One region of the Clostridium sartagoforme genome, then DNA from elsewhere that is predicted to be linked to it. Evidence: predicted binding sites of a transcription regulator. Region 1 holds the regulator's gene; the other holds the start of a gene.
What was found. The regulator Rex, encoded in region 1, represses fermentation and respiration genes when NADH is low (regulators of the CRP and FNR family bind a similar motif). The targets are predictions, from matches to a motif close to ATTGTTAANNNNTTAACAAT.
Positions count from the first base shown of each region.

Region 2: a site for Rex is predicted at 4,375-4,394, ahead of ABDZ60_RS07820 (flavocytochrome c). Genes of this name have one in related genera too.

Region 1 is NZ_BAAACH010000011.1:86,422-102,915, reverse strand. Features, by position in the region: gene agaV (PTS N-acetylgalactosamine transporter subunit IIB) at 186-662, shown strand; gene ABDZ60_RS04235 (PTS mannose/fructose/sorbose/N-acetylgalactosamine transporter subunit IIC) at 686-1,498, shown strand; gene ABDZ60_RS04230 (PTS system mannose/fructose/sorbose family transporter subunit IID) at 1,488-2,330, shown strand; gene ABDZ60_RS04225 (N-acetylglucosamine kinase) at 2,496-3,449, opposite strand; gene ABDZ60_RS04220 (DNA-3-methyladenine glycosylase family protein) at 3,873-4,814, opposite strand; gene ABDZ60_RS04215 (3-hydroxybutyryl-CoA dehydrogenase) at 5,137-5,979, opposite strand; gene ABDZ60_RS04210 (electron transfer flavoprotein subunit alpha/FixB family protein) at 5,999-7,003, opposite strand; gene ABDZ60_RS04205 (electron transfer flavoprotein subunit beta/FixA family protein) at 7,026-7,805, opposite strand; gene ABDZ60_RS04200 (acyl-CoA dehydrogenase) at 7,823-8,962, opposite strand; gene ABDZ60_RS04195 (short-chain-enoyl-CoA hydratase) at 9,041-9,823, opposite strand; gene ABDZ60_RS04190 (redox-sensing transcriptional repressor Rex) at 10,072-10,713, opposite strand; gene ABDZ60_RS04185 (heavy metal translocating P-type ATPase) at 11,141-13,378, opposite strand; gene ABDZ60_RS04180 (ArsR/SmtB family transcription factor) at 13,395-13,754, opposite strand; gene ABDZ60_RS04175 (zinc dependent phospholipase C family protein) at 13,892-14,485, opposite strand; gene ytvI (sporulation integral membrane protein YtvI) at 14,714-15,787, opposite strand; gene ABDZ60_RS04165 (PH domain-containing protein) at 15,981-16,494, opposite strand, start outside.
Region 2 is NZ_BAAACH010000016.1:61,006-77,499, reverse strand. Features, by position in the region: gene ABDZ60_RS07840 (AlbA family DNA-binding domain-containing protein) at 61-1,212, shown strand; gene ABDZ60_RS07835 (hypothetical protein) at 1,318-1,896, shown strand; gene ABDZ60_RS07830 (ATP-binding protein) at 2,095-3,633, shown strand; gene ABDZ60_RS07825 (response regulator) at 3,636-4,334, shown strand; gene ABDZ60_RS07820 (flavocytochrome c) at 4,442-5,863, shown strand; gene ABDZ60_RS07815 (FMN-binding protein) at 5,888-6,232, shown strand; gene ABDZ60_RS07810 (glycoside hydrolase family 13 protein) at 6,302-8,035, opposite strand; gene ABDZ60_RS07805 (helix-turn-helix domain-containing protein) at 8,156-8,839, shown strand; gene ABDZ60_RS07800 (M3 family oligoendopeptidase) at 8,920-10,698, shown strand; gene ABDZ60_RS07795 (metallophosphoesterase) at 10,835-11,728, opposite strand; gene ABDZ60_RS07790 (3'-5' exonuclease) at 12,284-14,887, shown strand; gene ABDZ60_RS07785 (hypothetical protein) at 14,984-15,406, shown strand; gene ABDZ60_RS07780 (threonine/serine exporter family protein) at 15,520-16,284, shown strand; gene ABDZ60_RS07775 (threonine/serine exporter family protein) at 16,287-16,494, shown strand, end outside.

The DNA.
Region 1 (16,494 bases):
CCAATATATATACTTATAATATCATTAAATTTATATTTTTACAAAACTAATTCCAATTTGTAAACGTTGTTAAAAACAATAAAATAAATACTAAAAAGTATAAAGATTGTTATTTATTTTAATAATATAATAGTAATATAATCAATGGAAACAAAAATGTTTTCATAAAAAAGGGAGGTGATATTATGCCAAATATTATATTAACAAGAATAGACAATAGATTAATCCATGGTCAAGTTGCAACTCAATGGTGTGGATCAATTGGGGCAAACCTAATACTAGTTGCAAATGACGTGGTGGCAGAAGATAAGCTAAGACAAGGTCTAATGGATATGGCTGCACCATCTTATGCTTCAACTCGTTATTGGACATTAGAAAAAACTATAAGTACAATTCATAAAGCTAGTGCTAAGCAACTTATATTTATAGTTTGTGAAAATCCTTCTGATGTATTAAAACTTGTTGAAGGTGGAGTTCCAATAAAAAAAGTTAATATTGGAAATATGCATATGGCAGAAGGCAAAAGACAAGTCGCTGGCTCTGTTGCAGTAGATGACAAAGATGTAGAAGCATTCAGAAAGTTAAAAGAATTAGGAGTAGAACTTGAAATTAAAAGAGTTCCTACTGAAAATTCAGAAAGTATTGATAAGATTTTTAAATAATTTATTACGGGGGGGAATACTAAATGGATTTTAATATTATACAAATTCTATTGGTTGCAGTATTTGCATTTATTGCAGGTATCGACCAATTCAGTTTCTTAGAATCATTGTATCAACCAATTGTATCCGGAGCTGTTATTGGTGCAATTCTTGGAGACTTACAAACTGGACTTATTGTAGGTGGTACTTATCAATTAATGACAATAGGTAACATGCCTGTTGGAGGAGCTCAACCTCCAAACGCTGTTATCGGAGGAATAATGGCTGTAGTATTTGCCATTTCTTCAAAATTAGAACCAACTGCTGCAGTTGGGCTAGCAGTTCCATTTGCGTTAATCGGACAATATTCTGTTACTTTATTATTTACAGTTATGTCACCATTAATGTCAAAAGCTGACAAATATGCAGATGAAGCAAATCCAAAAGGAATCGTAGGACTTAACTACTTTGCAATGGCTGCTTTAGGAGCATTCTTTGCTCTTGTAGTTGTTATAGGTTTAGTAGGTGGCGCTGCTGCTGGAGATGCACTAGCAAGCTTCTCTGATAAATACGCTTGGTTCATGAAAGGACTTGGAGCTGCTGGTGGAATGATGCGTTATGTTGGATTCGCAATCTTATTACGTATCATGTTATCAAATGACTTATGGGGAATTTACTTTGCAGGGTTTGCACTTGCAACTATCATAGGTAAAATAGAAGGTTTAGCTGGATCAGCATTATTAATAATTGCATTTATTGGAATTGCAGTATGCGTTTATGACTTCCAAACTAATGTAAAAATGAAATCTGCTGTTGGAAATATAGGAATAGGAGGAGATGACGAAGATGGAATCTAATAACACATTATATAAAGATTTGACTCCTGCCAAACAACTTGATAAGAAAACTTTAAACAAAATGGTTTGGCGTTCATTATTTTTACAAGCTTCATTTAACTATGAAAGAATGCAAGCTGCTGGATGGTTATATGGAATATTACCTGGATTAGAGAAGATTCATACTGATAAGGAAGATCTTTCAAAATCTATGAAACACAACTTAGAGTTCTTTAACACTCACCCATTCCTTGTAACTTTTGTTATGGGTATAATTATGTCATTAGAGCAACAAAAAGCTGATACTAATACTATTCGTGCTGTCCGTGTTGCTGCAATGGGACCTTTAGGTGGAATTGGAGATGCTATTTTCTGGTTCACATTAGTTCCAATTACTGCTGGTATAACTGCTAATATGGCTATTAATGGATCTTTAGCTGGGCCAATATTATTCTTATTAATATTTAATGCTGTTCAATTTGGCATTAGATATTGGTTAATGCATTGGTCATATAACTTAGGTTCAAAAGCAATTGATATCTTAACTAAAAATGCAAAAGAATTTACACGTTCAGCTTCTATGCTAGGTGTATTCATAGTTGGAGCACTTACTTCAAACTATGGTGCAACAAAATTAGCCATTGAAATACCAAATGGAGAAGCTCCAATTAATATACAAAATATATTAGATGGTGTTCTTCCTCAAATGATTCCACTAGCTTTAACATTAATGTTATTCTACTTAATCAAGAAAAGAAAATGGACTCCTGTTGCATGTATAGGTTTATTACTTGTACTTGGAATAGTTGGTGCTTTACTTGGTCACTTATTCGGATTCACAATGTGGGCTTAATATAAATAAAAAGAGGACTTGCTATTTACTAGCAGTCCTCTTTTTTAGTTCACAGTTTACAGTGCACAGTTCACAGTGCACTGTAAACTAGAAAAAACTGTGAACTGAACTGTGCACTGTGAATTCTTAACTGAAAAAACTGTGTGTTACCTATATCTTATACTCTTATTTTAATATTTCTTTTACATTATCAGGTACAGTATTACCAGCTAAAGTATATGCTAATAAAACAGATCCATTCCAAGGATCAAGTTCAGGCTCTTGTAAATAACACTTTAATCCAGATTCTTTTATCATTTCTTGCAATGGCTCTAAAACATGCTTACCTGCTTTAAACACTCCACCAGTATATGAAACAACAAATTCTTCATTGAAATTCAATTCTTTTGATATAGCAGATATATGCTCAAATATAGCTCTAGCTGCATCCTTAAAGATATTTTTACAAGCTGAACAGCCTGCTTCTGCTGCTAAAAAGCATATTGTTGAGAATTTAGCCAGTTCTGTTCTATTGAACTTTAATCTGTTAAATGCAATATCAACTATTTCATATTTATATGATATGTTATATTCCTTTTCTAATATATCAACTAAAACTGTTTTTTCACTTCTTCCATCTTTTTGCTTTGTATATTCATTAATAGTTCTTAAAGCAATCCAGTAAGCACTTCCATCATCACCTATTCCTGGTCCAAAGCCACCACACCTTGCAAGCTTTCCTTCTGCATTTCTTCCATAAGCTATACTCCCTGTACCTGCCACTACATTTACTCCTGGCTTACAAGCAGTTCCTCCAGCCCATCCATTTACAGCATCATTATCAATTGAATATGGTACTTCCATAACTTCCTTTATTGCTTTATCAATTTTTACCATATCATCTAAGCTTTCACCATACCCTGGTACCCCAGCAAAAGCATAAGCAATATCTTTTGTAGATATGTTTACTTCTTCACATATCTTTGAAATATTTTCTTTAAGCTGGCTTTTTATTCCTTCTACGCCAACCTGATGAATGTGTATAGTTGATCCTTCTCTTTCACATACCTTTTGTAAACCCTCATTTACTAATAGGTATTTTGTTTTAGTGCCTCCACCATCAATTCCTAAATAATACATTGTTTTTCCCCCTACAATATTTATATTATTTGATTAAGCATATTAAATGTACTATTACGCCCCTTATTATCTATAATCTACATTTCTTACTTTATATTTTATATTAAAACTTATCAATTTAATTATATATTTATTATTATTAAATTCCAATAGTTATAAAATGCGAATATAAAGGCTACGATAAATTATATTAAGAATTTAACTTAATAATGAATTATGTTATTGGTAAAAAATAATTGGTGAGTGACATTAAAATTTAGTTAATTGTAGCAAACTATAATTGAGCCTATTCCACGTTACCTTTTACCTAAGAAGCTTGATTTGCAAAATAAATCTATAGTTTACATTTAGTACTTGTTACCTGATACCTGTTACCTATAAAATCAAAACAACTGTGAACTGTGCGCTGTGAACTATATAAATTTAAACTTCAATTTTATTTTCTCTCGCGTAATAGAACAAATATTGCTGAGCCATTCCTGATAATGCTCCAAATTTATCTCTTGCAAATATTCTCATCTTATTTAGAGATACATCTGGTGCTACATAAAAATGAATCATAGCCCTTTTAACCCATACATCTACTGGGAAGGATGAATGTTTTGCCATTGAAAATAGCATTATACAATCAGCTACTTTAGCTCCTACTCCCATAAATTTTTGTAGGGCTATATGACATTCATCATCACTTAATGACTTAATATATTCTAAATCAAAATCTAATATTTCTGGTCTTTCTTCATACTTACTAGGACTTACTTTCATATCTTCTTTAACTTCTATGGCTTCATTTACTTTTTTAATTGTATCAACTATGTATTTACTTCTGAAAGATGCCCCTGTTTCTTGTATTTCTTCTAGTTTGGCTTCCTTAATTGCTTTTGGAGTTGGGAATGTATAATATTTATTTCCTTTATATTCTATTTTTTCTCCCCATTTTTCACATATCTTCTTAACAGTTTTCTTTATTGAAGGAATACTGTTTCTTGCAGATATTATAAAACTTATAAGAATTTCAAATGGATCTTGATTTAGAATTCTAATTCCATATCCAAATTCAACACTTTTTCTAAGTATTTCATCTTTTGCAAGAACATCTTTTATTTCATCATAATTTCTTTCTAAGTCAAAATAATTCTTCCATATATTATTAAAGTCTTCTTCATTTGAATTTAGTATAACAACTTCATTATCATTTTGTATTACTTCTATAACTCTTCTATACGCAATAATGATATAATTGTTATCACTTACTTTTTCCCATCTAAAACATTGTCCACACTCTAATATCTGCTTTATGTTAAAGTTCTTTACACCTTGTATTATTACCTTGTTATCTTCAAATATTGTATTTTTAAAATCCATTTCCTCACCTCATATATGTAATTAATATATCCCTAATATATTATTTATCCCCGAGATATAAAAAACTATTCTAAATCAGTTATCCTTTCCCCCAAAAGTATAACTAAATATTAATGGTTTTTATCTTTATAAATTATATCATATCACTAATAAAAATGGATAATTAATACTTAATAATAATCTATATAATTTAAATAAACTATTAACTATTTATATAATTTGCCTAATATTTACTTATATATAAATAAAGATAGAGAAATTAAATAAACTTCTCTATCTTTATAAGCCTCAACAAATAAAATTATATTTTTATAATGGAATCTTAGTAATTATAGAATCCTCTTCCAGTTTTTCTTCCAAGATATCCAGCTCTAACGTATTTTCTTAAAAGACTACTTGCTCTGTATTTGCTATCTCCTGTTTCATTGTATAAAACATCCATAATAGCTAAGCATACATCTAATCCTATAAGATCTCCTAATGCTAGAGGTCCCATTGGATGATTTGCACCATATTTCATTGATGTATCTATATCTTCAACTGATGCTATTCCTTCTTGAAGAATAAAAGTAGCTTCATTAATCATAGGGATAAGTATTCTGTTAACAACAAATCCTGGAGCTTCAGCTACTTCTACTGGTTCCTTACCTATTGCCACTGATAATTCCTTAACAGCATCAAAAGTTTCTTGAGAAGTTGCTATTCCTCTAATTACTTCTACTAACTTCATTATAGGTGCTGGATTAAAGAAATGCATACCTATAACTTTATCAGCTCTCTTTGTTGCTGATGCAACTTCTGTTATTGATAAAGATGATGTATTAGAAGCTAATATAGTAGATTCTTTACAAATTCCATCTAATTCAGCAAATATTTGCTTTTTAATTTGCATATTTTCAACTGCAGCTTCTATTACTAAATCACAATCTTCAGCAAGAGCTAAATCTGTAGTTCCAGTTATTCTTGCAAGTATAGCTTCCTTATCTTCTTCACTCATTTTTCCTTTAGCAACTAACTTAGTTAATCCTTTGTTGATTCCGTTTATTCCTCTTTCAACAAATTCATCTTTTATATCTCTAACTATTACTTCATATCCTTTTTGAGCAAAAGCTTGAACTATTCCTGCTCCCATAGTACCTGCGCCTATTACAAAAATCTTTTCCATCTTCAAAACCCTCCTATTTTTAGTTTTCTTTCATTGCTTTTACTTGAGCTGTCATTTCTGGTACAACTTTTAATAAGTCTCCAACTATTGCATAATCAGCTGTTTTCATTATTGGAGCTGATGCATCTTTATTTATAGCTATTATTAAATCTGAATCTTGCATACCTGCAACGTGTTGGATTGCTCCTGAAATACCACAAGCTATATATATAGTAGGTCTTACTGTTTTACCTGTTTGACCAACTTGATAATCTCTTTCTATCCATTCATTTTCTACAGCTGCTCTTGAACCTGCTACTGTTCCGCCTAGTGCGTCTGCTAATTCTTTTAAAATAGCAAAGTTTTCTTTTGAACCTACTCCTCTACCTCCTGATACGATAAAGTTAGCTTCACTTATATCAACAATATCTTTTGCTTCTTTTACTATTTCAACTATTTTTGTTCTTATATCTGAATCTTGTAATTTAACTTCTACTTTTTCTACAGTAAAGTTTCTATCTTCATCAGCAAGCTTTGAGAAAACTCCTGGTCTTACTGTAGCCATTTGAGGTCTATGATCAGGGCAAGCTATTGTAGCCATTAAGTTACCACCAAATGCTGGTCTTGTAGCTAATAAGTCAGCTTTTTCAACATCAACATCTAAAACTGTACAGTCAGCTGTTAATCCTGTTGATAATCTTGCAGCTACTCTTGGACCTAAATCTCTTCCTATGAAAGTTGCACCTATAAATAAAATTCCTGGCTTTCTTTCATTTGCTAAGTCACAAATAACCTTTGTATAACCATCAGTTGTATAGTGTTTTAATAATTCATTTTCTGCAACTATAACTTCATCTGCTCCGTGTCTTCCTAATGTATCTGCTAAATGATTTATATTATCTCCTAATATTAATGCTGTTAATTTTACTCCTAATTTGTCAGCAATTTTTCTTCCTTCACCAAGTAATTCTAAAGAAACTTTTTGAAGTTCCCCTTCTCTTTGCTCAGCAAATACCCAAACGCCTCTGTAATCTGCCATACTCATCTTTTTTTACCTCCCATATATCTTAGATATAGTGCTTTTCCTTTAATTTTCCTAATACATATTTTGCAGCTTCTTGTGGGATTTCATTTATTATTTCTCCAGCACCTTTAGCTTCTTTAGTCATTGATTTCTTAACTTTTGTTGGTGAACCTTTAAGACCTAACTCTTCTTTATTCACTTCTAAGTCATCTGCTGACCAAATTTGTATTTCCTTTTTAGCTGTTTCAAATATATATTTAACATTCATATATCTTGGTTTATTTAATTCTTTTATAGCTGTTAAAAGAACTGGTGTGTTAACTTTTATTAACTCATATCCATCTTCTAAAGCTCTATTTACTAATAATCCATCTTCTTCTACCTTAACATCTTGAACATATGTTACTTGAGGTATATCTAAATGTTCTGCAATTTCTGGTCCAACTTGAGCAGTATCTCCGTCTATAGCTTGTCTTCCTGCGAAAACTATGTCATACTCTAATTTTTTTATTGCTCCAGCTAAAGTTTTTGAAGTTGCTAATGTATCAGCTCCTGCAAAAGCTCTATCTGTTATAAGTATAGCTTCATCAGCTCCCATACATAATGCTTCTCTTAACGCATTTTGTGCTTGAGGAGGCCCCATACTTACTACTGTAACCTTCCCTCCTACATTATCCTTTAAAGTCAAAGCTGCTTCTAATGCGTGCTTATCTTCTGGATTTATTATTGATGGTACACCATCTCTTATAAGAGTTCCTGTTTTTGGATCAATTTTAACAGCTGTTGTATCTGGAACTTGTTTTAAACAAACTACTATATTCATTTATAAATCCTCCCCTATTATCTTAAAGCGTTTCCTGAAATAACCATCTTTTGAACTTCTGAAGTTCCTTCGTATATTTCAGTTATCTTAGCATCTCTCATCATTCTTTCAACTGGATATTCTTTAGTATATCCATATCCACCAAATATTTGAACAGCCTTAGTTGTTACATCCATAGCTACTTCTGCTGCATAAAGCTTAGCTCTTGCTGCATCTACTGAATATGGAAGTTTTGCATCCTTTAAGAAAGCTGCTTTATAAACTAAATGTCTTGCTGCTTCAATCTTTGTATCCATTTCTGCTATCATCCATTGTAATCCTTGGAAAGCTGCTAATGGTCTTCCAAATTGTTTTCTTTCTTTCATATAATTAACTGCTTCTTCAAAAGCACCTTCTGCAATTCCTAACGCTTGTGCTGCTATACCTATTCTTCCTCCATCTAGAGTTTTCATAGCTATACCAAAACCCTTCCCTTCTTGTCCAATTAAATTTTCCTTTGGAACTCTACAGTTACTCATAACTAATTCAGTTGTTGAAGATGCTCTAATTCCAAGCTTATCTTCTTTTTTACCTATTGAGAAACCTTCAAAAGCTTTTTCAACTATAAAAGCTGAAATTCCTTTTGTTCCCTTACTCTTATCAGTCATAGCAAATATTATGAATGTTTCTGCTACTCCACCATTAGTTATAAATATTTTTGATCCATTTAATATATAATGATCTCCGTCTAATACTGCAACAGTTTGTTGTCCAGCTGCATCTGTACCTGCTCCAGGCTCTGTTAATCCAAATGCTCCAAGTTTTTTACCTGTTGCAAGGTCTGATAAATATCTTTCTTTTTGATCTTTATTTCCAAATTGATCTATTAATGAAGCACAAAGAGAAGTGTGAGCAGATAATATAACACCTGTAGTTCCACAAACCTTTGATAATTCTTCTACTGCTAAAATATAAGAAAGTGTATCTCCACCAGCTCCACCATATTCTTTAGCAAATGGAATTCCTAACATTCCTACCTTAGCCATCTTCTCAACATTTTCCATAGGGAATCTTTCTGTTTCATCAATTTCAGCAGCAATTGGTTTTACTTCATTCACAGCGAATTCTCTAACCATTTGTCTTACTAATTCTTGTTCTCTAGTTAATTGAAAATTCATTTATTATACCTCCTCGATATTGCACCCTTTTTACTTATATTATCTTTTAAATATTGTAAGTTAGTTATAGTTATTTTTTTATTTATTTAAGAAGTTTTTATTTCTCTTTTCTATAAATGCTGTCATTCCTTCTTTTTGGTCTTCTGTAGAGAAGCATTTTCCAAAGTCTTCTGCTTCTATTACAATAGCACTATCCATATCAACTTGCATTCCTCTATTTATAGCATCCTTACAAAGTTTAACTGCTATTGGAGCATTTGCTATTATTAGGTTTGCCATAGCTCTTGCTTCATCCATTAAGCTTTCTAGTGGAACAACTTTATTAACTAATCCTATTCTAAGAGCTTCATCTGCTTTTATCATTGCACATGTATAAATAAGTTCTTTAGCTTTTCCTTCTCCAACTAGTCTTGGTAATCTTTGAGTTCCACCAAAACCAGGTGTTATTCCAAGACCTGCCTCTGGTTGAGCAAATCTTGCTCTCTCTGAAGCTATTCTTATATCACAAGCCATAGCTAATTCACATCCACCACCAAGTGCAAATCCTGATATTGCTGCAATAACAGGTTTGTCCAATTTTTCTAATCTTCTGAAAACTTTGTTTCCTAAAAGACCAAATTCTTTTCCTTCTTCCTCTGATAGATCTTTCATTTCTGAAATATCAGCTCCAGCAACAAAAGCCTTTTCTCCTGCCCCAGTTAACACTACACAATAGATATTTTTATCAGATTCTAAGTTTTCTAAAACTAAATCTAAATCCTTTAAAGTTTCTGAATTTAATGCATTTAGTGCTTTAGGTCTATTAATTGTAACTATAGCTAGATTTCCTTCTTTTTCAAGAATTATATTTTTTAATTCCACAATAAAATCCTCCTTTATCTTGCTTATCTTATATTAAATTTGTTTAATAAAAACGATTATTATCTGAATATTTCTAAATTTATAAGTAATTATTTTTATTTTAGTGTGTATCATAAATCAACAATTTGTTAATCTTATAACAATCTAAATTAAAAAATAATTGAAGCATTTGCTTCAATTATTATTATAAACTGTTAAATTTCCTTTTGCAATAACTATTTGTAATTTAATCCAAATAAAAAATGTAATTACTTACTTTCATCCTTATCATGCAGTAAATATATCAATGTTAGTAAACTTTCCGATAAATGAACGTTTTCAACTGTCACTTCCTCTGGTACTAATAAATCTACAGGTGCAAAGTTCCATATACCTGTAACACCATTTTCTACTAATATGTCACTTACCTTTTGTGCATTTATTCTTGGAACACAAATTATACCTATATCAATTTTATTATCCTTTAGATAATCTTTTAACACATCTATATCTTCTATCTCAATATCTCTTATTCTCATTCCTATTAATTTGGGATTTGCATCAAAAATGGCCTCAATATTTAATCCTATTTGAGAAAATCTACTATAGTTAGCTATCGCTTGCCCTATATTTCCTGCACCTATTATTATACCTTTATATTCTTTATTCAAACCTAAGATCAAACTAATTTGATTATATAAATCTTTTACGTTATATCCATATCCTTGTTGCCCGAAATCACCAAAACAATTTAAATCTTGTCTTATTTGAGATGCAGTAAAGCCTATTTTCTCACCTAATTCTTTTGAAGATATTCTATCTACATCATTTCTTAATAATTCTTGTAAATATCTATGATATTTTGGCAATCTTTTTATTACAGCCATAGAAATATTCTTTTTCTTATCCATAACAATCTTCTCCTAATCCTCTTTATTATTATATATTAAAATAATACTATTCTTATTTACAATAGTTATTTTACCACTATTATTAGAAATTTAAAACATATTCCATCATATGTTAAAGAAACTTATAAACTTATAATATTATCTTACTTTATATTTTATTATCTCCATTTTAATATGTTTTTTATTATAATTCCATATTTTTATTGTTTTTTAATTTTATTATAAAATAATAAAAAATAAGACTTATGTATAACGTAGCAGATCCGTTATACATAAGTCTATTTAATTTATACAAAGCTTCTACGTACTTTGTAAACAAGATAATGATCTTGTATGCTTCCCTTTGCCTAAAAAGTTCTCAACCTAGTTTATTATATTTAATATGATGAAATTTGTCAATAAAAAAAGTTTACCTATGAAATTTTGTTTATTTTAGACATCTTGTTGAATTTATTACCGCAATTACAGTAACTCCAACATCTGCAAATACCGCTTCCCACATATTTGCCATTCCAAAAGCACTTAAAATTAATACAAGAAGTTTTACTCCTAATGAAAAGATTATATTTTGCCATAAAACCTTGTTTGTTTTTCTTGCTACTTTAATTGATGTAACTAACGCTTCAGGATCATCTTTCATTAGTACTACATCTGCTGCTTCGATAGCTGCATCTGAGCCTATACCACCCATAGCAACTCCAATATCAGCTCTCGCTAAAACTGGTGCATCATTTATTCCGTCACCTACAAATATGACTTTTCCTTTAGTTGAGTTATTTTTAATTAACTCCTCCACCTTTTCAACTTTGTCTCCTGGTAATAATTCAGCAAATACTTTATCAACACCTACTAATGCTGCTACTTTTTCTCCTACTGACTTATTATCTCCAGTTAACATAACTGTTTGAGATACACCAATACTCTTCAATCCTTCTATTGCTGATTTAGAACCTTCTTTTATCTCATCTGAAATTACTATATTACCCTTATATTCATTATTTATTGCTACATGAACTATTGTCCCAATTGAATTTACATTATTATATTTTATATTATACTTTTCCATTAGTTTGTAGTTTCCCACTAGTACATCTAAAGAATCTATATATGCTTTAATTCCATGTCCTGATACTTCTTCATAATTACTTAACTTTTGTGAATCTATTTCTTTTCCATATTCTCTTATAATAGATTGTGCTATTGGATGATTTGATAAACTTTCTGAAATAGCTGCAACCTTTATTAATTCTTCTTTAGATATATCAACATTATTTATTTCTGTTACCTTGAATACACCCTTAGTTAATGTTCCTGTTTTATCAAAAACAACAGTATTAACATCTTTAAGTGCTTCTAAATAATTTCCACCTTTAACTAATATACCTTTTCTAGATGCACCACCAATTCCTGCAAATAACCCAAGAGGAATTGAAACTACTAATGCACATGGACAAGATACTACTAAGAATATTAATGCTCTATAAATCCAATCATAGAAATTTGCATCTTTAATTAGTAAAGGAGGTATTATTGCTAATGCTAATGCTGAAAATACAACTATTGGAGTATATACTCTAGCAAATCTAGTAATAAATTTCTCAGTAGGTGCCTTCTTATTAGAAGCATTTTCTACTAACTCTAGTATTCTAGAAACTGTTGATTCTTTAAAGCTTTTAGTAACTTTTACCTTTAAGACACCATTAGTGTTTATAAAACCTGCTAAAATATCTTCTCCTACTAAAACTTCTCTTGGCACTGATTCTCCTGTAAGTGCTGATGTGTCAACAAAGCTTATTCCTTCTATTACAATACCATCTAATGGCACTCTTTCCCCTGGCTTTATTACTATTAAATCATCTATATTCACTATTTCTGGATTAACTTTTTCTTCCTTGCCATTCTTTATTAGATTAGCATAGTCAGCTCTTATATCCATAAGTGAAGTAATTGATTTTCTTGACTTATTAACTGCATATGATTGGAATATCTCTCCTATTTGATAGAATAACATAACAGCTACTCCTTCTGGAAACTCTCCTACAAAAAATGCTCCTAAAGTTGCTACTGTCATTAGAAAGTTTTCATCAAAAACTTCCCCTCTTAATATATTCCTAAAAGCAGTTAAAACTACATCTCCTCCAATTAAAACATAACTGCTAGCAAAAAGAATTATTGATATAGGATACTCTTCTTTGAAAATTATAGCAAGTACATAAATTGCAACCCCTATTATCAATCTAAGATTTTCTTTTAGACCTACTGCATTCCCATGAGAATGATCATGTGAATGTCCATGGGAGTGTTCATGTGAATGACTGTGTGAATGTTTTTCATTATGGTTATGACTTTCTTTATCAATATCATTTTCCGGTTTACAACAAGACTCACTTGTACACTTCTTAACATCTTCTTTGTTAATTGCTCTATTTTCATCCTTATCAAATACTTTAACACCTGGCTCTAATTTATTTACTATAGATTTTATTTCTTTAATTGCATCTTCTCTTTCTATTGTTCCATTTAGCTTTATAATTAAAGTAGATGTTGCAAAATTTAAAGTAGCTTCATTAATACCATCTAAGTTATTCACTTTTGTTTCTATTTTATTTGCACAATTTGCACAATCTAACCCTGATAAAATTAGTTTTACTTCATTACTACTCATACTTTTCACCACTTTCTTATTCTATAATATGCTTAAATCCTTCATCAAATATATGCTTAACATGATCATCTGCCAATGAATAATATATAACTTTTCCGTCTCTTCTAAACTTAACTAATCTATTTGATTTTAATACTCTTAGTTGATGTGAAATTGCTGATTGTGTCATACTTAATAATGCTGCTAAATCACATACACATAACTCTTCTTGAAACAAGGCACATAATATTTTTATTCTTGTAGAATCACTAAAAGCTTTGAATAAATCAGCTAAATCATATAAACTTTCCTCATTTGGTATAGATTCTTTTACTTTCTCAACAACATCTTTATGAATTATTGTACAATTACAACTTTCTAATCTATTTTCTTCCATAATATCCTCCTTGAACATATGAGCAATTGTTCATATGTTTGTTTGATAATATTATATGCTAACTTTCACAAAAATGTCAACTATTATAAAGATATTCTAATTAAAATTTTTAAAAAAAATAGAGAGTCATTGACTCTCTATATAACTAAGGCAATATGCTCTTTTAATTTTTGATTTAAAACTACTTCATTTAGTACCATATTTATAACTGTTGTACAAATATGACTAGCAAAAAGTAAATCTTTTTCATAAGAAATTTTACCTTGATACTCTTTTTGTAAATTCATAATATATTTTCTTATTTCTTCTGAGGTTAGATGATAATTTATATCTTGTTTAATATTATAACCTTTAGAAAATTTATTTAAGTCATTTTCGTATAGTACATGCTCTTTCATAGCATTAGCACTTTTAAATTCCCATCTTTGAAAGTGAGGAATACAAAAATAATCACATAAGAAGTGACATACAACACCTAATTCTTGATTAAATTTATTTGGTGAATACCTATTATAAATATCATCCAATGTTAACGAAGATAAAAATTCTATTTTTTTAGTAATCATATTAAAACTTTCATCTATATAATGTTTTTTAAATTTATATTTTGATACAGAATCAGGTTTTAAATTACCCCATATAAAATGTCCTTCATTTATTATAAAGACTTTATCTTCTTCTACACTATTTATGAATTTTTGTGCTAAAGCTTTGTGAGTATTCATCATCATAGTTTCTCACCTCGCTTTTATTTTATATTTATATGATAATACTATTTCAAATAGAAAACAAATATGTTTTTCTGTATATATGTCCACTTATTATCATATAAGATTTAAATTATCTTTACTAACTATTATAAATAACTATCCATTTTTTGTTAATTTTATTTTTAATTATTTACTTACTTATTAAAATATATTTTCTTAACTTTGTGTATTTTTAGTATCTTATTTTAATTATTTGAATATATGTATTTTTCCGCTATCATTTAGATTCTTTAAAATTATAACTATTACTGGTAATACAAATAACCCTAGGAATCCAAATATCTTTACACCTATAAACATACACATAAGCATGATTATTGGATGTAATCCTACTTGTTGTCCTACAACCTTTGGTTCTAATACATTTCTAACTACTGTTATTACAACATAAAGTATTGTTAATCCTATTGCTAAAGCTATGTTTCCCCTAATTAATTCTATTAATATCCATGGAATTACTATTCCACCAGTTCCAAGCACCGGTAATACATCTACACAGGCTATAAGAAGAGCTATTGTAATCGCCCCTTCAATTTTTAAAATCGAAAGTCCTATTGCTAATTCTATAAAAGTTAACGATATAATTATTGAATAGGCTTTTATAAATTTAAATAAAGTTCCAACTATATAGTTTTTTACTTCAAATATAATACTTGAACTTTTTTCTGAAAATTGCCTTGTTATAAAACTTGTAATACTTACATAATCCATCGCAAAGAAGAAAGATGATATAATTGAAAATATTACCAAAATAAAAAATGATGGTACTGAGGAAACTGTTGATGATACAAATAAAACTACACCAGAGGATATATTTGTTATTATTGTTCCTAATGATTTAGTTAATGAAGATATCATATCTCTAATAGCTTGCATTAAAGCTGGATCTAATTTCACTAATATTTCTTCAAAGTTACTTGATATTTGAAATATTGAAGGTTCTATTGTTGTTATATATATATTAGGTAACTTCATAAAAACTTCTTTTAATGCTACAAATATCTTAACTATAATTAATGTAAATAGTGCTCCTACAGTTGTATAAAATATTAGTACAGTTATTCCAGCAACAACTTTTCTATTAATTCGTAACTTTTTTGATATGAAATTAATTAATGGTTTTAATATAAATGCTATTCCAAACCCAACTACAAATGGAAAAAACCAACCTAATCCATATTTAATTGTTATATAAATTATTGCTGCAATAATTAAAAAATATATTGTATTTATTATAAACTCCCTTTTTTTCTCTACACCCATTATTTAATCATCTCCTAATTTTTTCTTTGATTATACAATAAATTATTTATATTTTAAATTCAAATTTTTAATATTAAGTTAAACTTAAGAAAAGTATAAAATGAATTTATTTTTGAACAATTCAAATATAATAATTAAAGATAGAGAAATATTAATACTTCTCTACCTTTATTTTTGTCATTTTAGCTTATTTCTAATTATTAATATAATTCTTAAATACATCTGTAAAATCTTTTTTAATATAATTTTCTCTGCTTATCTTCGTCCAATTAAATGCATACTCATTTATATCTTTAAATATTTGTGCAGCATTACCATCAACTACTTTACTTGATGCACAAGCACTTGCTGCTATCTTTAATGTTTCTTCAGATTTACCAAGCATAATGTCATTTTCATCTGATATATGTGATATTCTAACTAATGATTTATATAAATCCTTTAATTGTTCTATTTGATTTTTATCTACATCTATAGAAAACTTAGTTTCTCCAATAATAAATTTAATTTCACAATCTAAATCTATAGTTCCTGCGGTTTCTATAGCTACACTTCTAATAATATTTTTATAATAATCATATCTAGTTACAAGTCTCTTTTTACTTACAGCAGATGTTCCATCTACATGAATAAGCGCTAGATTAGTAAAACAATATTCATCAGTTCTTGATTTTATAAGAAAAAATATTTGCTCTCCATCTTCATGC
Region 2 (16,494 bases), on a different contig from region 1:
CTTTTATTTTTATAGTACTATATCAGTATATAATAGTTTTATAGATGGGAGGATATTTTAGTGGATAGCAAAAGGTTACTTTCCTTAATAAAAAAGGATGAAGGAGTAAAGCTAGATTTTAAATTAAGGCTATCCTTACAATATGAAAGTAATAAAAAGGAATTAGCAAAAGATATTTCTGCTATTGCAAATTCTAGAGGTGGAAGAGGTTATATAATAATTGGAGTAGAAGATAAAAGTAAAAAAATTGTTGGGTTAAAAGATGATGAAATAATAAAAGAAGAACAAGTACAACAAATAGTTTCATCAAGGTGTGAACCACCTATTCCAATATCTGTTGATACAATAAATATAGAAAATAAAAGTATATGTGTAATAACTATTTATTCAGGAGAACAAAAACCATATCAAATAAGAGAAAGTGGAGCTTTTTATATAAGAAGAGGATCTACCACAGATACTATGAGAAAGCAGGAACTAATTGAAGCTTTTGAAGAAAATTTAGATTTCTTTATGGAAACTTCTACAATAGTTAAAAGTGATATTTCATTTTTAGATGAAATTTTGCTTAAACAATATTTTTATAATAAAGGTATAGAATTAAACAATGAAAATAAAAAGTTTCTTTTAGAAAGTTCAAGAATAGCTTATAGAGAAAAAGAAAGTGAAAATATGAATTGTACTTTAGGTGGATTGTTGGTTTTTTCAAATTATAATAGCTTATGGATTCCTCAAAATATGATAAAGATAATAAATAGAATTAATAAAAGTGAAGATGAGGTTACAGTAATTCAAGGTAGTATATTAAATATGATAGATAAATCAGAAAAAGTTCTTTTTAATATTTTACCTAAGGAGTATCCAACTTCTGCAATAGTAGAAGGCATAAAAAATGCAGTTTTATATAGGGAGTACTCCAGTATAAATAAGATTATAGAAGTAAACATAGGGTATAAATCCATATCAATAACTAGTCCGGGAGCATTAATTGAAAGGTTAGATAATGGAGTTGGAAGTAGCAAAAGAAATATGTGGATTTACGAAAAGTTGATAACATTAGATAACAACAAAAGATTTTTAAATAATGGAAGAGGATTTTTAAGAATGAAAAAGGCTTTTTATGGAGTTGGAAAAGTTAAGTTAGTAAATTCAATAAAAGATGATAATTTTAAAGTAATCTTACCTGGAATAAATACTTACAAAAAAGTATAACTATCATAATATAAAGAATTATACCCTTGAAGTTTTAAAACAAAATATGATATAATAATAATTATTAAATAATAATAAGATTTTTGAAGGTAGGGGAGTTTAATTATGAATAGTAAAGTGGAATTAATATATGAAAATAATGAATATAGTGTAGCTGTAAATGGATCAATTGTAAATAAAGATAAAGATTTAGAAAATGCTTTTGCTCAATTTAAAAGTATTATAAATAATAATAAAAGTGCAGAAGCAAAGGCGTGGGATGAAATAGCAGAAAAATTCCAAGCATTAAATAATAGTAATTTAGATATTAATTATGAATTTAGAACTATGAGTTATGGAAATATGAAATATTTTTATAATATGAGTAAAGTATTTTATATTTTAAATGGAGAAATGGTTCCTCTTATTGGAGGATATGAATTATTTAAATTTACATTAAACGTATTAGGGAATGAAGATATAGATAAAGCAAATGATTTTATAGAATTTTGCAAAAATATAGTAATGTCAAAAATTAATTATAGAGTTATAGATACAAGTATTATAGTTTCAAGTGCAAGTTTTAACTATGGTTCCGCAGAATATAATTTTAATAGTAAAAAAATAAATAAGGGAGCTTCTATACTAACTGGAAGTTTTGAAGAATTTAAGAATTATGTTTTAAGTATAATAAAGCCAATGTAAAAGGATGAGAATTTTCTCATCCTTTTTATAACTTAATTTCTTCAGTTTTTCAATGGACATATGAAAGTTTGCAGTGACCTAGATTAGAGGGATAGAATAAGCAAATTTACATATGTCCACTTTTTTATTTGTTACATTTTATATATTAATGTATAATTATTGTGGCAAAAATAATAACTATAGTATAGAGGTATAAGAATGACTTTAGAAAAGAAAATTTCAAGGCTTACAATTGGTATTTTTATAGCAGTAATACTAATTATAAGCATTTTTTCAATAGCAATTATAAATAATAAAGTATCTGAAGCAATAGGCAAGAGTTTGACTGATACCGCTTTTGTAGTTGCAGCGAATCCCATGATTCAGAAGGAATTAGCAGATGGCGAAGATCCAAGACATTTGAAAGTTCAAAACTTTGCTGAAAGAGTAAGACTAAAAACAGGACTATTATTTATAACAGTAATGAATACCGAAGGTGTAAGATATTCACATCCTATTCCAGATAATATCGGAAGACGGTTTTTAGGTGGCGATGAAAAGTTAGTTTTAAAAGATGGAGAAACATATGTATCAGAAGGCGAGGGGCATTTAGGGAAATCTATAAGAGCATTTGTACCAGTGCATAAAGATGGTGTGCAAGTTGGGGCTGTTGCTGTAGGGATGTTAAAAAGGGACTTGAGAAGCGAGGTTAAAGAGTATATAAAAGGATTAATACCAGTATTTATAGGTGTTTTTATTATAATAATATTTTTAGCAAAAAAGTTAGCTAATAATATAAAAGAAGATATTTATGGATTAGAGCCAGAAGAAATAGCTAATCAATTAAGAGAAAAAGAATCTATAATTAATAATATAGAAGAAGGATTAATAGCAATAAATGACGAAGGTTATGTGACGGTAATAAATAACAAAGCTTTAGAGATACTGAATATAAATTCAAGTAATAAAATAAATTCTAAAATAATAAATCTATTATTTGAAGTTATGTATAGAAGAAGTAGAATATTTAATAAAGAAATAAGGTTAGAAAATAATATAATAATAATGGGAAATTTCTATAGCATCATTGGTGAATATGGTAAGGTTGTAGGAGCAATTGCTAGCTTTCAAGATTTTACAAAGGTTCATAATATGGCAGAGGAGTTAACTGGAGTAAAGGAATTAACGTGGAATTTAAGAGCACAAAATCATGAATTTATGAATAAGTTACATACAATAGCTGGTTTAATACAATTAGATGAGACTGATAAGGCTTTAGAATATATTTTTCACACTACAGGAATTAGAGGAATAGTTACAGATAATCTAAGTAAAATAAAGGAACCATCAATACAAGGGTTGATATTTTCCAAATATAATAAATCAGATGAAATGAAAATAAAGTTTGAAGTTGATGAAAATTCTCATTTAAAGTTTATTCCTAATAATATAAGAGTTCAAGATATATTAACTATTATAGGAAATCTTTTAGAAAATTCTATTGAAGAAGCAAAAATTATAGAAAATGGATACATATATATTGGAATTTTCCAAGATGAAAAGATAAAGATTATAGTAAAAAATAATGGAAGTAAAATTGATGATAATATTAAAGATGAAATATTTGAAAGAGGGTTTAGTACAAAGGGAGATTTAAGAGGCTTTGGTTTATACAATATAAAAAATATAATAGAATCATTAAATGGGACTTTAAAATTAACTTCTGATAAAATTACGACTTGGGAGGTAGAAATATAAAAATGAATAGTATTAAAGTTTTTATAGTTGAAGATGATCCAATGGTAAAAGATATAAATAGAAGATTTTTAAATAAACTTGAAGGCTTTGTAGTTGTAGGAGATGCAAGTAGCATAGAAGAAGCAAAAATTAAAATTGATAAAGAAAAAATAGATTTAATTTTGTTAGATATATTTTTGCCGGATGGAAAAGGTATAGATTTACTAAAATGGATAAGATCTAGAGAGATACAGGTAGATACTATTTTAATTACTGCGGATAAATGTAAATCGTCAGTTGATGAAGCTTTTAAATATGGAGCTGTTGACTATTTAATAAAGCCATTTAAATTTGAAAGATTTAAAGAAGCCTTATCTAATTATAGAAATAGATTTATTGAATTAACAAATTTAGATAATATAAACCAAGATTATATAGATCAATATATATTAAATATTAGTACAAATTGTACAGGTGATGAAATGCAAGATAAAGAACTAAGTAAGGGTTTAAATCTAAAAACATATGATAAAATAATAAGTTATATGAATCAGAAAAAGGGACAAGATTTAACTGCAGAGGAAATTGCCAAAGGAAGTGGCCTTGCTAGGGTAACTGTTAGAAGGTATTTAGAAAAGATGGCGGAAGAAGGTAAAGTTGAAATAAATCAGGAATATGGAAAAATAGGAAGACCAACTAATTATTATATGCTTAAAAAATAAGAACAAAAAGACCAAAATAAACAATAAGACCATAATATTGATTGTCTATTAATTAACTAATATACTAATGCTGTAAATAACTTAAAGATTAAGGGGAGAAATATTAGATGAAAAAGAAAGCTTTAGCATTAGTAATGTCAGCTTTAATTTTAGTTCCATCAATCCTAGTTGGTTGTGGTGGAAAAAAGGAAACTGCTGATATAGTTATAATAGGAGCTGGTGGTGCAGGATTATCTGCAGCTGTACAAGCTAAACAAGACGGAGTAGAAAATGTTGTTCTTCTAGAGAAGATGCCAATGGTTGGTGGAAATACAAATAGAGCTACAGGTGGCTTAAATGCAGCTGAAACTGAACAACAAAAGGCAAAAGGTATAGAAGATTCTATAGAAATTATGTATGAAGATACTATGAAGGGTGGATATGAAAAAAATAATCCAGAATTAGTAGAAAAGCTATCTAATGAGGCAAAGGATTCAGTTGCATGGTTAACTGATTTAGGTGCTGATTTATCAGATGTTGGTAGAATGGCAGGAGCTACAAATTATAGAACTCACAGACCAACAGGGGGAGCCGCTGTTGGAGCTCATTTAGTAGATACATTAAAGGTAGCTGCTGAAAAAGAAAAAGTTGATTTAAGATTATGGAATGAAGTAAAGGAAATAGTTTTAGATAAAGAGGGTAATGTTTCTGGAGTAAAGGTTACTAATAAAGAAGGAAAAGAGTACACTATAAATACAAAAGCTGTAATTATTGCAGCAGGCGGATTTTCAGCGAATCAAGAAATGGTAGTTAGCTATAAAGAGGATTTAAAAGGATTTGCAACAACTAACCACAATGGAGCTACTGGAGATGGAATAGTCCTTGGAAAAGGTATTGGAGCTGATTTAGTAGATATGGAAGAAATCCAAACACATCCAACAGTTGTTCCAGAAAAGGCTGTAATGGTAACTGAAGCTGTAAGAGGTAATGGAGCGATTCTTATTAATAAGGATGCTAAAAGATTCACAAATGAATTATTTACAAGAGATGTAGTTTCAAAGGCTATATTAGAACAAAAGGATGGAATAGCGTATCTCTTCTTTGATGAAGGGTTAAGAAAGAGCTTAAAAGCAACTGAAGAATATTTTAATATGGGATTAGTTACAGAAGCTGATTCTGTAGAAGAATTAGCAGAAAAGTTATCAATAGATAAGAATACAATGGTAGAAACAATTAATAAATACAATAAAGCAGCATTAGATAAAAAAGATTCAGAATTTAATAGAGAAGATCTTCCAAGACAATTAAATGAAGGAAAGGTATATGCAATACCTGTAACTCCAGCGGTACACCATACAATGGGTGGATTAAAGATAAATATAAATGCTGAAGTTTTAAATAAAGATGAAAAAGTAATTCCAGGACTATTTGCAGCAGGAGAAGTAACTGGAGGAGTTCATGGTGGAAACAGATTAGGTGGAAATGCATTAGCTGATATAGTTACTTTTGGTAGAACTGCTGGAAAAAATGCAGCAGCATTCATTAAATAGGATTTAATTGTAGGAGGAGTAAAAATGAAAAAAATAACTGCAATATTAAGTACACTAGTATTATCAGCAACTATTTTAGTTGGCTGTGGTAGTGGGAAATATACTGATGGAACTTACACAGGTGAAGGGCAAGGGGCTTCAGGGGAAATAAAAGTAGAGGTTAAGGTTGAAAAGGGAAAGATATTAGAAGTGAATTTAGTTGAACATAATGAAACTAAAACTTTAGTTGATGGTGTTAAGGAAAATTTAGTTCCAGAAATAATCGAAAAGCAAAGCACAGAAGGTGTTGAGGCTATCTCAGGAGCAACAAATTCATCAAAAGGCGTAATAGAAGCTGTTAATAAAGCCTTGGAATCAGCGTCAAAATAAAAATTATATATTAGACTTTTAAGATATGAAAAATAGGTAGATTTTATTAAATAAAATCTACCTATTTTTTTATTTAAGTTTAATTATCTTATATTCCATAGGATTAAAGTTTATATTTTCAAGCTTACTTACATTAAAAGAAGACTTATTTATTAAATCAAAACCATTTATATTAAAATTAAGTTTAGTGTGAACTTTTTGTTCATTTCTATTTAAACATATTAAAATTGATTCATCACATAAATCTCTTTTAAAAATTAGAAGATTATCTTCATAATAGATGGGGGTAAATGCACCATAAACTAAAGATTTATATTCTTTTCTAAGTTTTATTAAGGATTTATACAAGTCTAATAAGTCTTTATTTTGTTTAGAATCATCCCAAATCATACATTTTCTGTTAAAAGGATCATCTTCGCCAGTTAAACCAATTTCATCACCATAATAAATATAGGGTACCCCTATATAAGAAAACTGAAAAACTATAGCAAGTTTCATAGATAAAAAATTTAAATTACATTCGTTAATAAACCTTTTTGTATCATGACTACCTAATAAATTCCACATTTGATTTGATATGCTATTCATATATAACATTCTACTTTCGGATAAAATGCTTAAAAATTCTTTTGCATTTATTATTCTTTTAGCAAAGAAATCTACACATGCATTTTTGAAAGTGTAATTCATAATACCATCAAATTCATCACCTTTTAGAAAGGCAAAACCATTATGAAATATTTCACCTATTATAATTGCATCTTTATTTATTGATTTAATTTCTTTTCTAAAATCTTTCCAAAAGCTATGACTAACTTCATCACTTACATCTAATCTCCAACCGTCTATTCCAATCTCATTAATCCAGTATTTACCTACATTGATAAGATAGTTTCTTACTTCTTCATTTAAAATATTCAATTTTGGCATTTTAGATATATTATTTGCAAAAGTATAATAATTAAGGGCTTCTTGGTTAATAGGAAAGCTATCTATAAGATACCAATCTTTATATTTTGATTTTTCTCCATTTTTTATAATATCCTGAAATGCAAAAAAATCGTCTCCTGAATGATTAAATACAGCATCAAATATAACTCTAATCCCTTTTTTATGACATTTATCTATTAGAGACTTGGCTGTTTCTTTATCTCCAAATATTTCATCAATTTTATAATAATCACATGTATTATATTTATGATTAGAAGTAGATTTAAACACCGGAGTAAGATATATTAAGTTTACTCCTAGAGATTGGATATAATCTAATTTATCTATTATTCCTTGTAGATTTCCTCCAAAAATAGATTTGAAAGTTATATTTTCATCTCCCCATTCTGATATAGTCTTAGGGTTACTTTTATTAAATCCTTTAAAAAACCTATCAGGAAAAATTTGATATACTATAGCTTCTTGTAAAATTTTATTCTCATTATAGACATCATCGGCAGATATATAAGGAAAGTGAAATGAGTTTGCATCAATATATTCATAAGTAGATTTTCTAAAACCTCGTTCATCTAAAATATAGCTAACATTATTTTTGTCTATAAGTTCAAATATATATTTGTACCTATTTTTAGCGACTGACAAGTCAGCTTCATAGTATGAATATAATTCTCCTTCAGATATTAGATACATTTCTTTCTTTATAAAAGATTCATCTCCAAATCTATCTTTATAATAAATGTAGCAATTATTCAAATCATTTTTAGCAGTACGTATTCTTATAGTTAAGGTATTTACATTTTTGGCATAAGCATAGGGAATATCTGATATATGATAAACAGCTAACTTATTCATAAATTACTCCTTTTATTGTATATTTTAATAAAATTATATCAAAGTGTATTGATTAAATTTGTAAATTTAAAATATAATATGTATATAATTATTATAAAGTTATAGAATGGAGAGATACTAATGAATGATGGATATGAAAGTTTTGAATCAGATTTCAATATTTTTAGTAATAAGATATCATTTCTAATGGAGTCTAGAAATAAAGAAGAAATAATAAAGATAGTTAAAGAAAAGCATAAGTCAGAGATTAGAGATGATGTAGATAAAGAACATAAAAAAGATGATTTAATAATTTGGAATGCTATTTATAGTAGGGAAATTATTAGAAGTGGAATTTCAAAAAAATATCTTCATACAATCTATAATAAATTTTATAGAAAAGTTAAAGAAACTAATAACATCAGTAATTTGCAAACTATAGAAATGGAAATGATAAATGAGTATATGGATTTACTTATAAATGATATCGAAATCACTGATAGCTTCACAGCTAATAAACTTTTGCAAGCGGTACATTTAAATATAGAAAATCATACTTCATTAGAAATGATATGTAATAATTTAAATATATCGGTAGGATATGCGTCAACATGTTTTAAGAGATATAAGGGAATATCTATAATGAAGTATTTAAGAGAAATGAAAATTGAAAGAGCTAAAACTTTACTTTTAAGTAGTGAAAAGAGCATACTAGAAATAAGCATATTATTAGGATTTCATGATCAAAGCCATTTCACTAATACATTTAAAAAAGTTGTAGGTATATCGCCATCAGAATTTAGAAATAAAAATTATTCAATATAAGTATAATTAATTGAATTCGATTTAATTTAATAATATAATTTAAAATAAGTATTAAAAATAATATTAAAGGGGGCATAAAAATGTCATTAGAATGGAGTTTAAAAAATATATATCCATCATTTACTTCAAAAGAATTTATTACAGATTTAAAGAAAGTAGATGATGGGATAGAAGAACTTAAAAGGTTCGCTAAATCTACTGATGAAAAATCAAATGATTTAATAAAATTAGAAGAATTAATAAATAAGTTAGAAAATATAAATTTACTTTTAAATAGAGTAGGGTGTTATGCTAATTTAACTTTAAGTACTGATTCAAAGAATGCAGAAGGAAGAAAATATTTAGATGTAATAAATTCTAAATATGGGCTTCTAGCAGAGCCATTAACAAAGATATATAAATGGGTAGCAAATATAAAAGATATAGATAGTTTAATAAAATCATCAGACTTATTAAGAAAACATAAATTTTTTATAAATGAAATAATAGAAAAAAATAATTATATGCTAAGTGAAAAAGAAGAAGCTATAATTGCTAAAATGAGAAATACTGGCTCAGAGGCATGGTTAAATTATAAGGATTATTTAATATCAACACATAAGGTTGATATTAATATTGATAATGAAGATAAAACATTACCATTAACTGTTATTTTAAATATGGCATATAGTCCAGATGCAGATTTAAGAAAAAAGGCATATGAAGCAGAAATTAAGTCATATGAAAAAATTGAAGAAGGAGTTGCAGCAGCATTAAATGGAATTAAGGGAGAAGTTTTAACTACTACTCAGCTTAAAGGGTATAAATCACCTCTTCATATGACTTTAGAGGAATCTAGAATGGATGAAGATATTTTAAATTCAATGCTTACAGCTATAAAAGAAAGCTTGCCTTCATTTAGAAAATATTTAAGAAGAAAAGCGGAAATGTTAGGTCATAAAAATGGATTGCCATTTTATGATTTATATGCACCAGTAATAAACAAAGAAATGAAGTTTTCTTATGAAGAAGGAAAGGCTTTTGTTGAAAAGAACTTTAGAAACTTTAGTGATAATTTAGCTGATTTTGCTATTAATGCATTTAATAATAGTTGGATAGATGTTATGCCTAAAGAAGGCAAAGTTGGTGGTGCTTTTTGTGAAAGCATAAAGACTATAAATGAAAGCAGAATATTACTGAATTATGGAAATAGTTTTAGTGATGTTGTAACCATGGCTCACGAACTTGGACATGGATTTCATAGTCATTGCTTAAAAAATGAAACTGCTTTAAATTCAGAATATCCAATGACATTAGCTGAAACAGCATCTAATTTCTGTGAGATATTAGTAAAAAGAGGAGCTGTTAAAAGTGCAAGTAAAGAAGAGGCTTTTGCTATTTTAGAAGCAGAAATATCAGACTGTAATCAAGTAATAGTTGATATATATTCAAGATTCTTATTTGAAACTGAAATTTTTGAAAAGAGAAAAGAAAGCTCTCTTTCAGTGGAAGAAATCAATAATGTAATGTTAAAAGCTCAAAAAGAATCCTATGGAGATGGTCTTGATAATGATTTCTTGCATAAATATATGTGGACTTGGAAACCTCATTATTATTATGCAACAGATAATTTCTATAACTTCCCATATGCATTTGGAAATTTATTTGCAAAGGGGTTATATGCTGAATATTTAAAGAGAGGTGAAAGCTTCTGTAAGGAATATGAGGATTTATTATCTGTTACAGGCAAAGAAAAGGTTGCAGATGTAACAAAAATAATGAATATAGACGTTCATGATGTTAACTTCTGGAGAAATTCTTTAAGGCTTATTGAAGAAGATATAGAAAGATTCATTTCTTTAAGTTACGAAGTAAAATAGATTAAAACTAAAGGGATATTTAAAGTGTTTTTAAATATCCCTTGATTTTAATTTAATATTAAATAGCTATTTAATAAGTGTATAAGATTAATAAATCTATAGTAATTTTATTAGAATTAGTTTTTTTCGGCATATATTAATGTAAGTTCATTTGAACTATTTCACTTCTACTGCCTATTCTTATAGGAGGTCCCCAAGTTCCATACCCAGAAGAAACTACAACATTCAAGTTATCTTTCTTTAAATAACCATAATCAATTTCAAACATTTTATTTGTAACTAAATTTCCAGGAGCAATTTGACCTTTATGAGTATGACCAGAAAGTTGTAAATCAATATTTGCATTTAAGCTTTCATTTATATATTTAGGATTATGATCTATTACAATAAGAGCTTTAGATTTATCAAGATTATGTGTTAAATCTAATAATGAAGCTCTATCATTTTCAGAAAATCTATTTATTGTAATATCATCTCTGCCTATTATGTAGATACTGTCATTTATTAAAATAGATTCATCTCTTAAGACTTTAACAGAATTTTCTTCAAGTATTTTGACTATTTGGGTTTCAGCCTTAGTCATTAAATCATGATTTCCAAGGGTGGCATAAGTACCATATGTAGACTTGATTTTTGAAAATTCTCTTCCCATATTAGTATTTAGAAATGGTTTTATATCACTATCTATAATATCTCCAGCAATTATTACTATATCAGGATTTAAGTCATTAATTTCTTTTACCATATTAGAAAGTTTTTTATTTTTAACTATATTTCCTAAATGTATATCAGATACCATAATTACATTTACTGGTTCTTTAAAAGATGGTTTATCTATATCTATATCAAAAGAGGTCACATAAGAGTTTTTAGCATTAAAGCTTCCAATTGTAGTTATTATAATAAAAACTACAGCAATTAATATAGTTTGATAAATATAGTATTTATCAGTTAAATTATTTGATAAGTGTGATTTACTAATTATTATATTTATTATTCCTATAATAGGAAAAGTTAATAAAGTGTACATTAATAATCCCATCCAATATGAACCAATTAAATAAAGAAAGTTAGTTAAATTGGGAGATATAAATTTATTAAGAAACATTGAAATTATGTATGATAAGGCTAAAACCCAAAAAATAATCCAAAAGACTAATGGAGAAATTTTGAAAATATAATTAAATCCATTAAGTATTTTTCTACCTATATAATAATTTATTAAAAAATATAGAAGTGAAAATAAAACCAAGATAAGGATATATTTAACCTTCAATTCAATCAACTCCAGTATATAATTTTTAGATTATTATAACATAACAGTATTTTTAAACCAAATTACATAAGTATTATTTCTTAAACTTTATATAATATACATTTATTTTGCTTAAGAAAATAGTAAAAAATGAAATTTTAACTTACTTTCATTATGAGTACAATAGTAATATAATTATTTTAGTAAATATAAGTTAGAAAAATTAATTATACATATTAAAAAAGAGAGATATTTACAATTTATAGATTTGATTAGTAGAGAAAATTATAAGATATGATAAAATAAAGTAAAAAGCCTGGAGGATTAAGTATGACTTTAAATCAAGAACAAGCTTTAGTTGTAAATGAATTAGAAAAAAACATTCTACTTCTTGCTTCGGCAGGTACTGGAAAAACTAATACTTTATCAAGTAGAATTTCAAATATTATAAAAAGTAATAAAGCAAAAGCTTGTGAAATATTATGTATAACTTTTACTAATAAAGCTTGTGCAGAAATGAGAGAGAGAATTGAAAAAGTTGTAGGGGAAGAAGCTAAGGACATTACTATAAGAACCTTTCATAGCTTTTGTTATGATTTAATTAAAAGTGATGCTAAGAAAAGAAGTGATATATTTACTGATTTTATTGTCTTTGATGAGGAAGATTGTAGAGAAATAATAAAAGAATGTAATTACTATAATACTTCTGTTTATAAACTACAACAGTTTATAGATATAATTAAAATAGAAAGAGCTAAACTTGATTTATATAGTGATAATGTTTTAGATGATTATAGTAAAACTATAGGAAATATATTTAAATACAATGAAGCTAAGATAAATTCAATTTGTAATGACAAAGGCATTTTAAATAATGAAATGAAGAACTTTTTATTAGAAAAGGGCCATTTTTTGGTTAATTTATATAACTCATTGCTTTATAACAATCATGGGTTAGATTTTGCAGATTTAACATGTAAGGCAAAAGAGATATTAAAAGATGATAAATTAGTTATAAGTTTAAGAAATACATATAAATTTATAAATATAGATGAAGTTCAGGATACAAGTACATTAGAATATTTTATAATTGAAAAGATATTTAAAGGAAATAATATTTTGTTATGTGGAGATATGTTTCAAACCATTTATGGGTGGAGAGGCTCAGAACCAAATAAGATATTAGAATTTTATAAGAAAGAATATAATCCTATTGAAATAGTATTTTTTAAAAATTACAGATCAACTAAGTTTATAACTAATGGAACTTTAAGCTTTTTAAAGAATGCTTTTGAATTACAATATAAATCTTTATACAAAAATGAAATATCCTCCGAAACAAAAGAAAATGGTGAGAAAATAAAATTAAAGATATGCAATAATTTGAGGGAAGAAGCTAGATTTATATTTGAGGAAGTAAAATCATTACAAGAAAAAGGCGAAGATATATCAAAGATTTGTATTTTAAGTAGAGATAATAATTATAATATTAAGTTGAGTAGAGAACTTGGAAATATAATTGGATATGATGGTTCTGATTTTGAATTTATTCTGGTTGATCAATTTAAGTTTTTTAGAAGACAAGAAATAAAAGATATTATAGCTTTTCTAAAACTTATTGCAAACAGATATGATAATGTAAGCTTAAAAAGAATAGTAAAAAGACTTCCTACAGGAATAGGAGATAAGACATTCCAAATTATTGAATCAAAGGAGTATAAAGAAGTTGGAATTTCATTATGTGATTTTATAGATTTAAATGCAAGAAATTATGGAGAAAAATATTCATTACTAATAAATGAATTTGCACAAGATAATATAATAGTATTTGATGTTGAAAGTACAGGAACAGATGTAACTGAAGATGAAATAGTACAAATAGCAGCTATAAAGATAAATAAACATGGTAAAGTTATTGACAGCTTTAAAAAGTTTATAAAAAATAAAAAAACTGTAGAATCATCATTTAAAGTACATGGATTTAGTGATGAATTTTTAAAAGAAAATGGTGAAGATAAGAAAAAGGTATTAAAAGAGTTCATGGAGTTCTCAAAGGATGCTGTTATAGTAGGGCATAATGTTCAATATGACATAAATATTTTAAGTAGTGAGTTATATAGGAATAACTTAGGAGGTCATAAATTTAAAACTTTTTATGATACTCTAGATATATATAGAAGATTTTATACTAATTTACCTAATTATAAATTAGATACACTTAGTAAAATATTTAAAACAAAAAACAAACCAAGTCATGATGCTATGGATGATATACTAGCAACTAGTGAATTATTAGTAAGAGCTATAAATAAGGATTTAATTCACACATCAATACAGAGAATAAATTATATGTCTAAGCACATAAAAGCATTTTCATATATTAGCAATAAAGTTAATGAATTATTTAAGGAAGCTGAAGTTAAAAGACCTCAAGATATAATAGTTGATATTATAAATAAATTCAATATAAAAACATTATATTCAGGAAGGGATATTGAAGGTGCTAAGGAAGGAAGAGAAAAGATAGAAAGACTTAGAGATTTTTATGTCCTTGTGAGAGATTTAGATGATAATAAAAAAAGCAATAAAGATTTTTTATTAGATATAATTAAATTGACAGGTCTTTCAAATGGAGATCTTGAGAATTTGATTATAAATAGAACTAATAAAAAAAGAATTCCAATAATAACAGTACATCAATCAAAAGGGCTTGAATTTGATAGTGTATTTATAGTAGGACTTCAAGAAAATACATTTCCATCTTATATGTCCATTAAATCTAACAACTTAGAAGAAGAAAAAAGAACCTTTTATGTTGCATTAACTAGAGCAAGAGAAAATTTATATTTATTGTCTAATTTACATGATGAATATAATAGAAAAAATGAAGTAAGTAGATTCTTAGGATATATAGATATAGACTATATATCTTGATAATAATTATTAAAAGATAGAAATTTTCACTTCTATATAGTATAATAAATAATATTATATAGAAACATATGTATTAAATATTGCGAGGTATGAGAAATGAAATACAATTTAAATGTGTACCAGTTAGGACAACTATTAGATGTTATTGCAAAGAATTACGATCTTGAATTACTATCTAAAATAAAATTAAGTGGTGGCTGGATGACTATGACAGGAAAGGTATCAATTGTATCGGTTCCTGCAAATAAACTAGTCTTAAAAGGAAATAATATAATAACATTAAAAATACAAGATAGCGGATGTCAAGGAAGCCTAATAAAAATTACAGGGGCAAAAGAGAATAAATTTGATATAGATATATCAGCAACTAAATATAAAGAGATAAAATCAACTGGAATTAATTTGAATAAAGTAAAAATAAATGAAAATGAATGTAAGCTTAGAATAGATGAAGATATGATTTTTACAATAAGAAAAGCATCAGTTGAAAATATATTAAATATAATAAACAGTATATAAATTTTTGAGGAAAAACTATTTAGTTTTTCCTCTTTTTAATAAAAAATCTATATAGACATGCTATTGTGAGAATTGTATAATATATAAAGTTGAATATAGAAGAGGTAAAAATAATGGATATAAATAGTATACTTCAAGTTTCAGCTTATGCAGGGAAGATAATGCTTGAAAGTGGAGCAGAGGCATATAGAGTTGAGGAAACAATGAATAGAATATGCAAGTCTTTTGGAATAGAAGTAGCAGATAGTTATGCGACACCAACTGTAATTGTAGCATCGGTATCTCATGAAGGCGAAATAAAATCATTAGTAGTCAGAATTTCTAACAGATCAGTGGATTTGCAAAAAATTCATAAGGTTAACGATTTAGCAAGGAATATAGTAAAAGATAAATATAATGTGAAAGAGTTAAAGAATAAATTAAATGAAATAGAAAAAGAAAAAAGGTATTCAAATAAAGTGACAATAACTTTTTCAGCAATTGGTGCATTTGGATTTGTTTTTTTATTTGGAGGATCTATAAAAGATGCTATAGCAGCATTTTTTATAGGAATAGTAGTTAAATATTTCTCTATAAAAGGTGAGAATATGGGGCTAAATTCATTTTTCATTAGTAGTATTTGTGCTGGGATTTTAGCTTTCTTAGCAATTATATCTATAAAAGTTGGACTAGCATTTGATATAGACAAGGTAATAATAGGTTCGATAATGCTTTTAGTACCAGGGCTGGCAATTACCAATGCAATAAGAGATACAGTTGCTGGTGATTTAGTATCTGGACTTGCAAGAGGAGCAGAAGCATTTTTAACAGCTATAGCGGTTGCTATTGGAACTGGAGTAGTTTTAAGTTTCTGGATTGGAACGTTTGGGGGGATATAAATATGATAATTGAAATCTTATCTGCTTTTATAGCATCATTTGCTTTTGGAATAGTATTTAATATTAAAGGTAAAAATTTATTTTTTTCAGCTTTATGTGGTGCTTTAGGGTGGTTTATATATAAATTTTCTTTAAGGCTGGGAGTTTCTGATACAACATCTTTATTCCTTGCAGCTGTTGGTCTTAGTATATATTCAGAAGTTTTTGCAA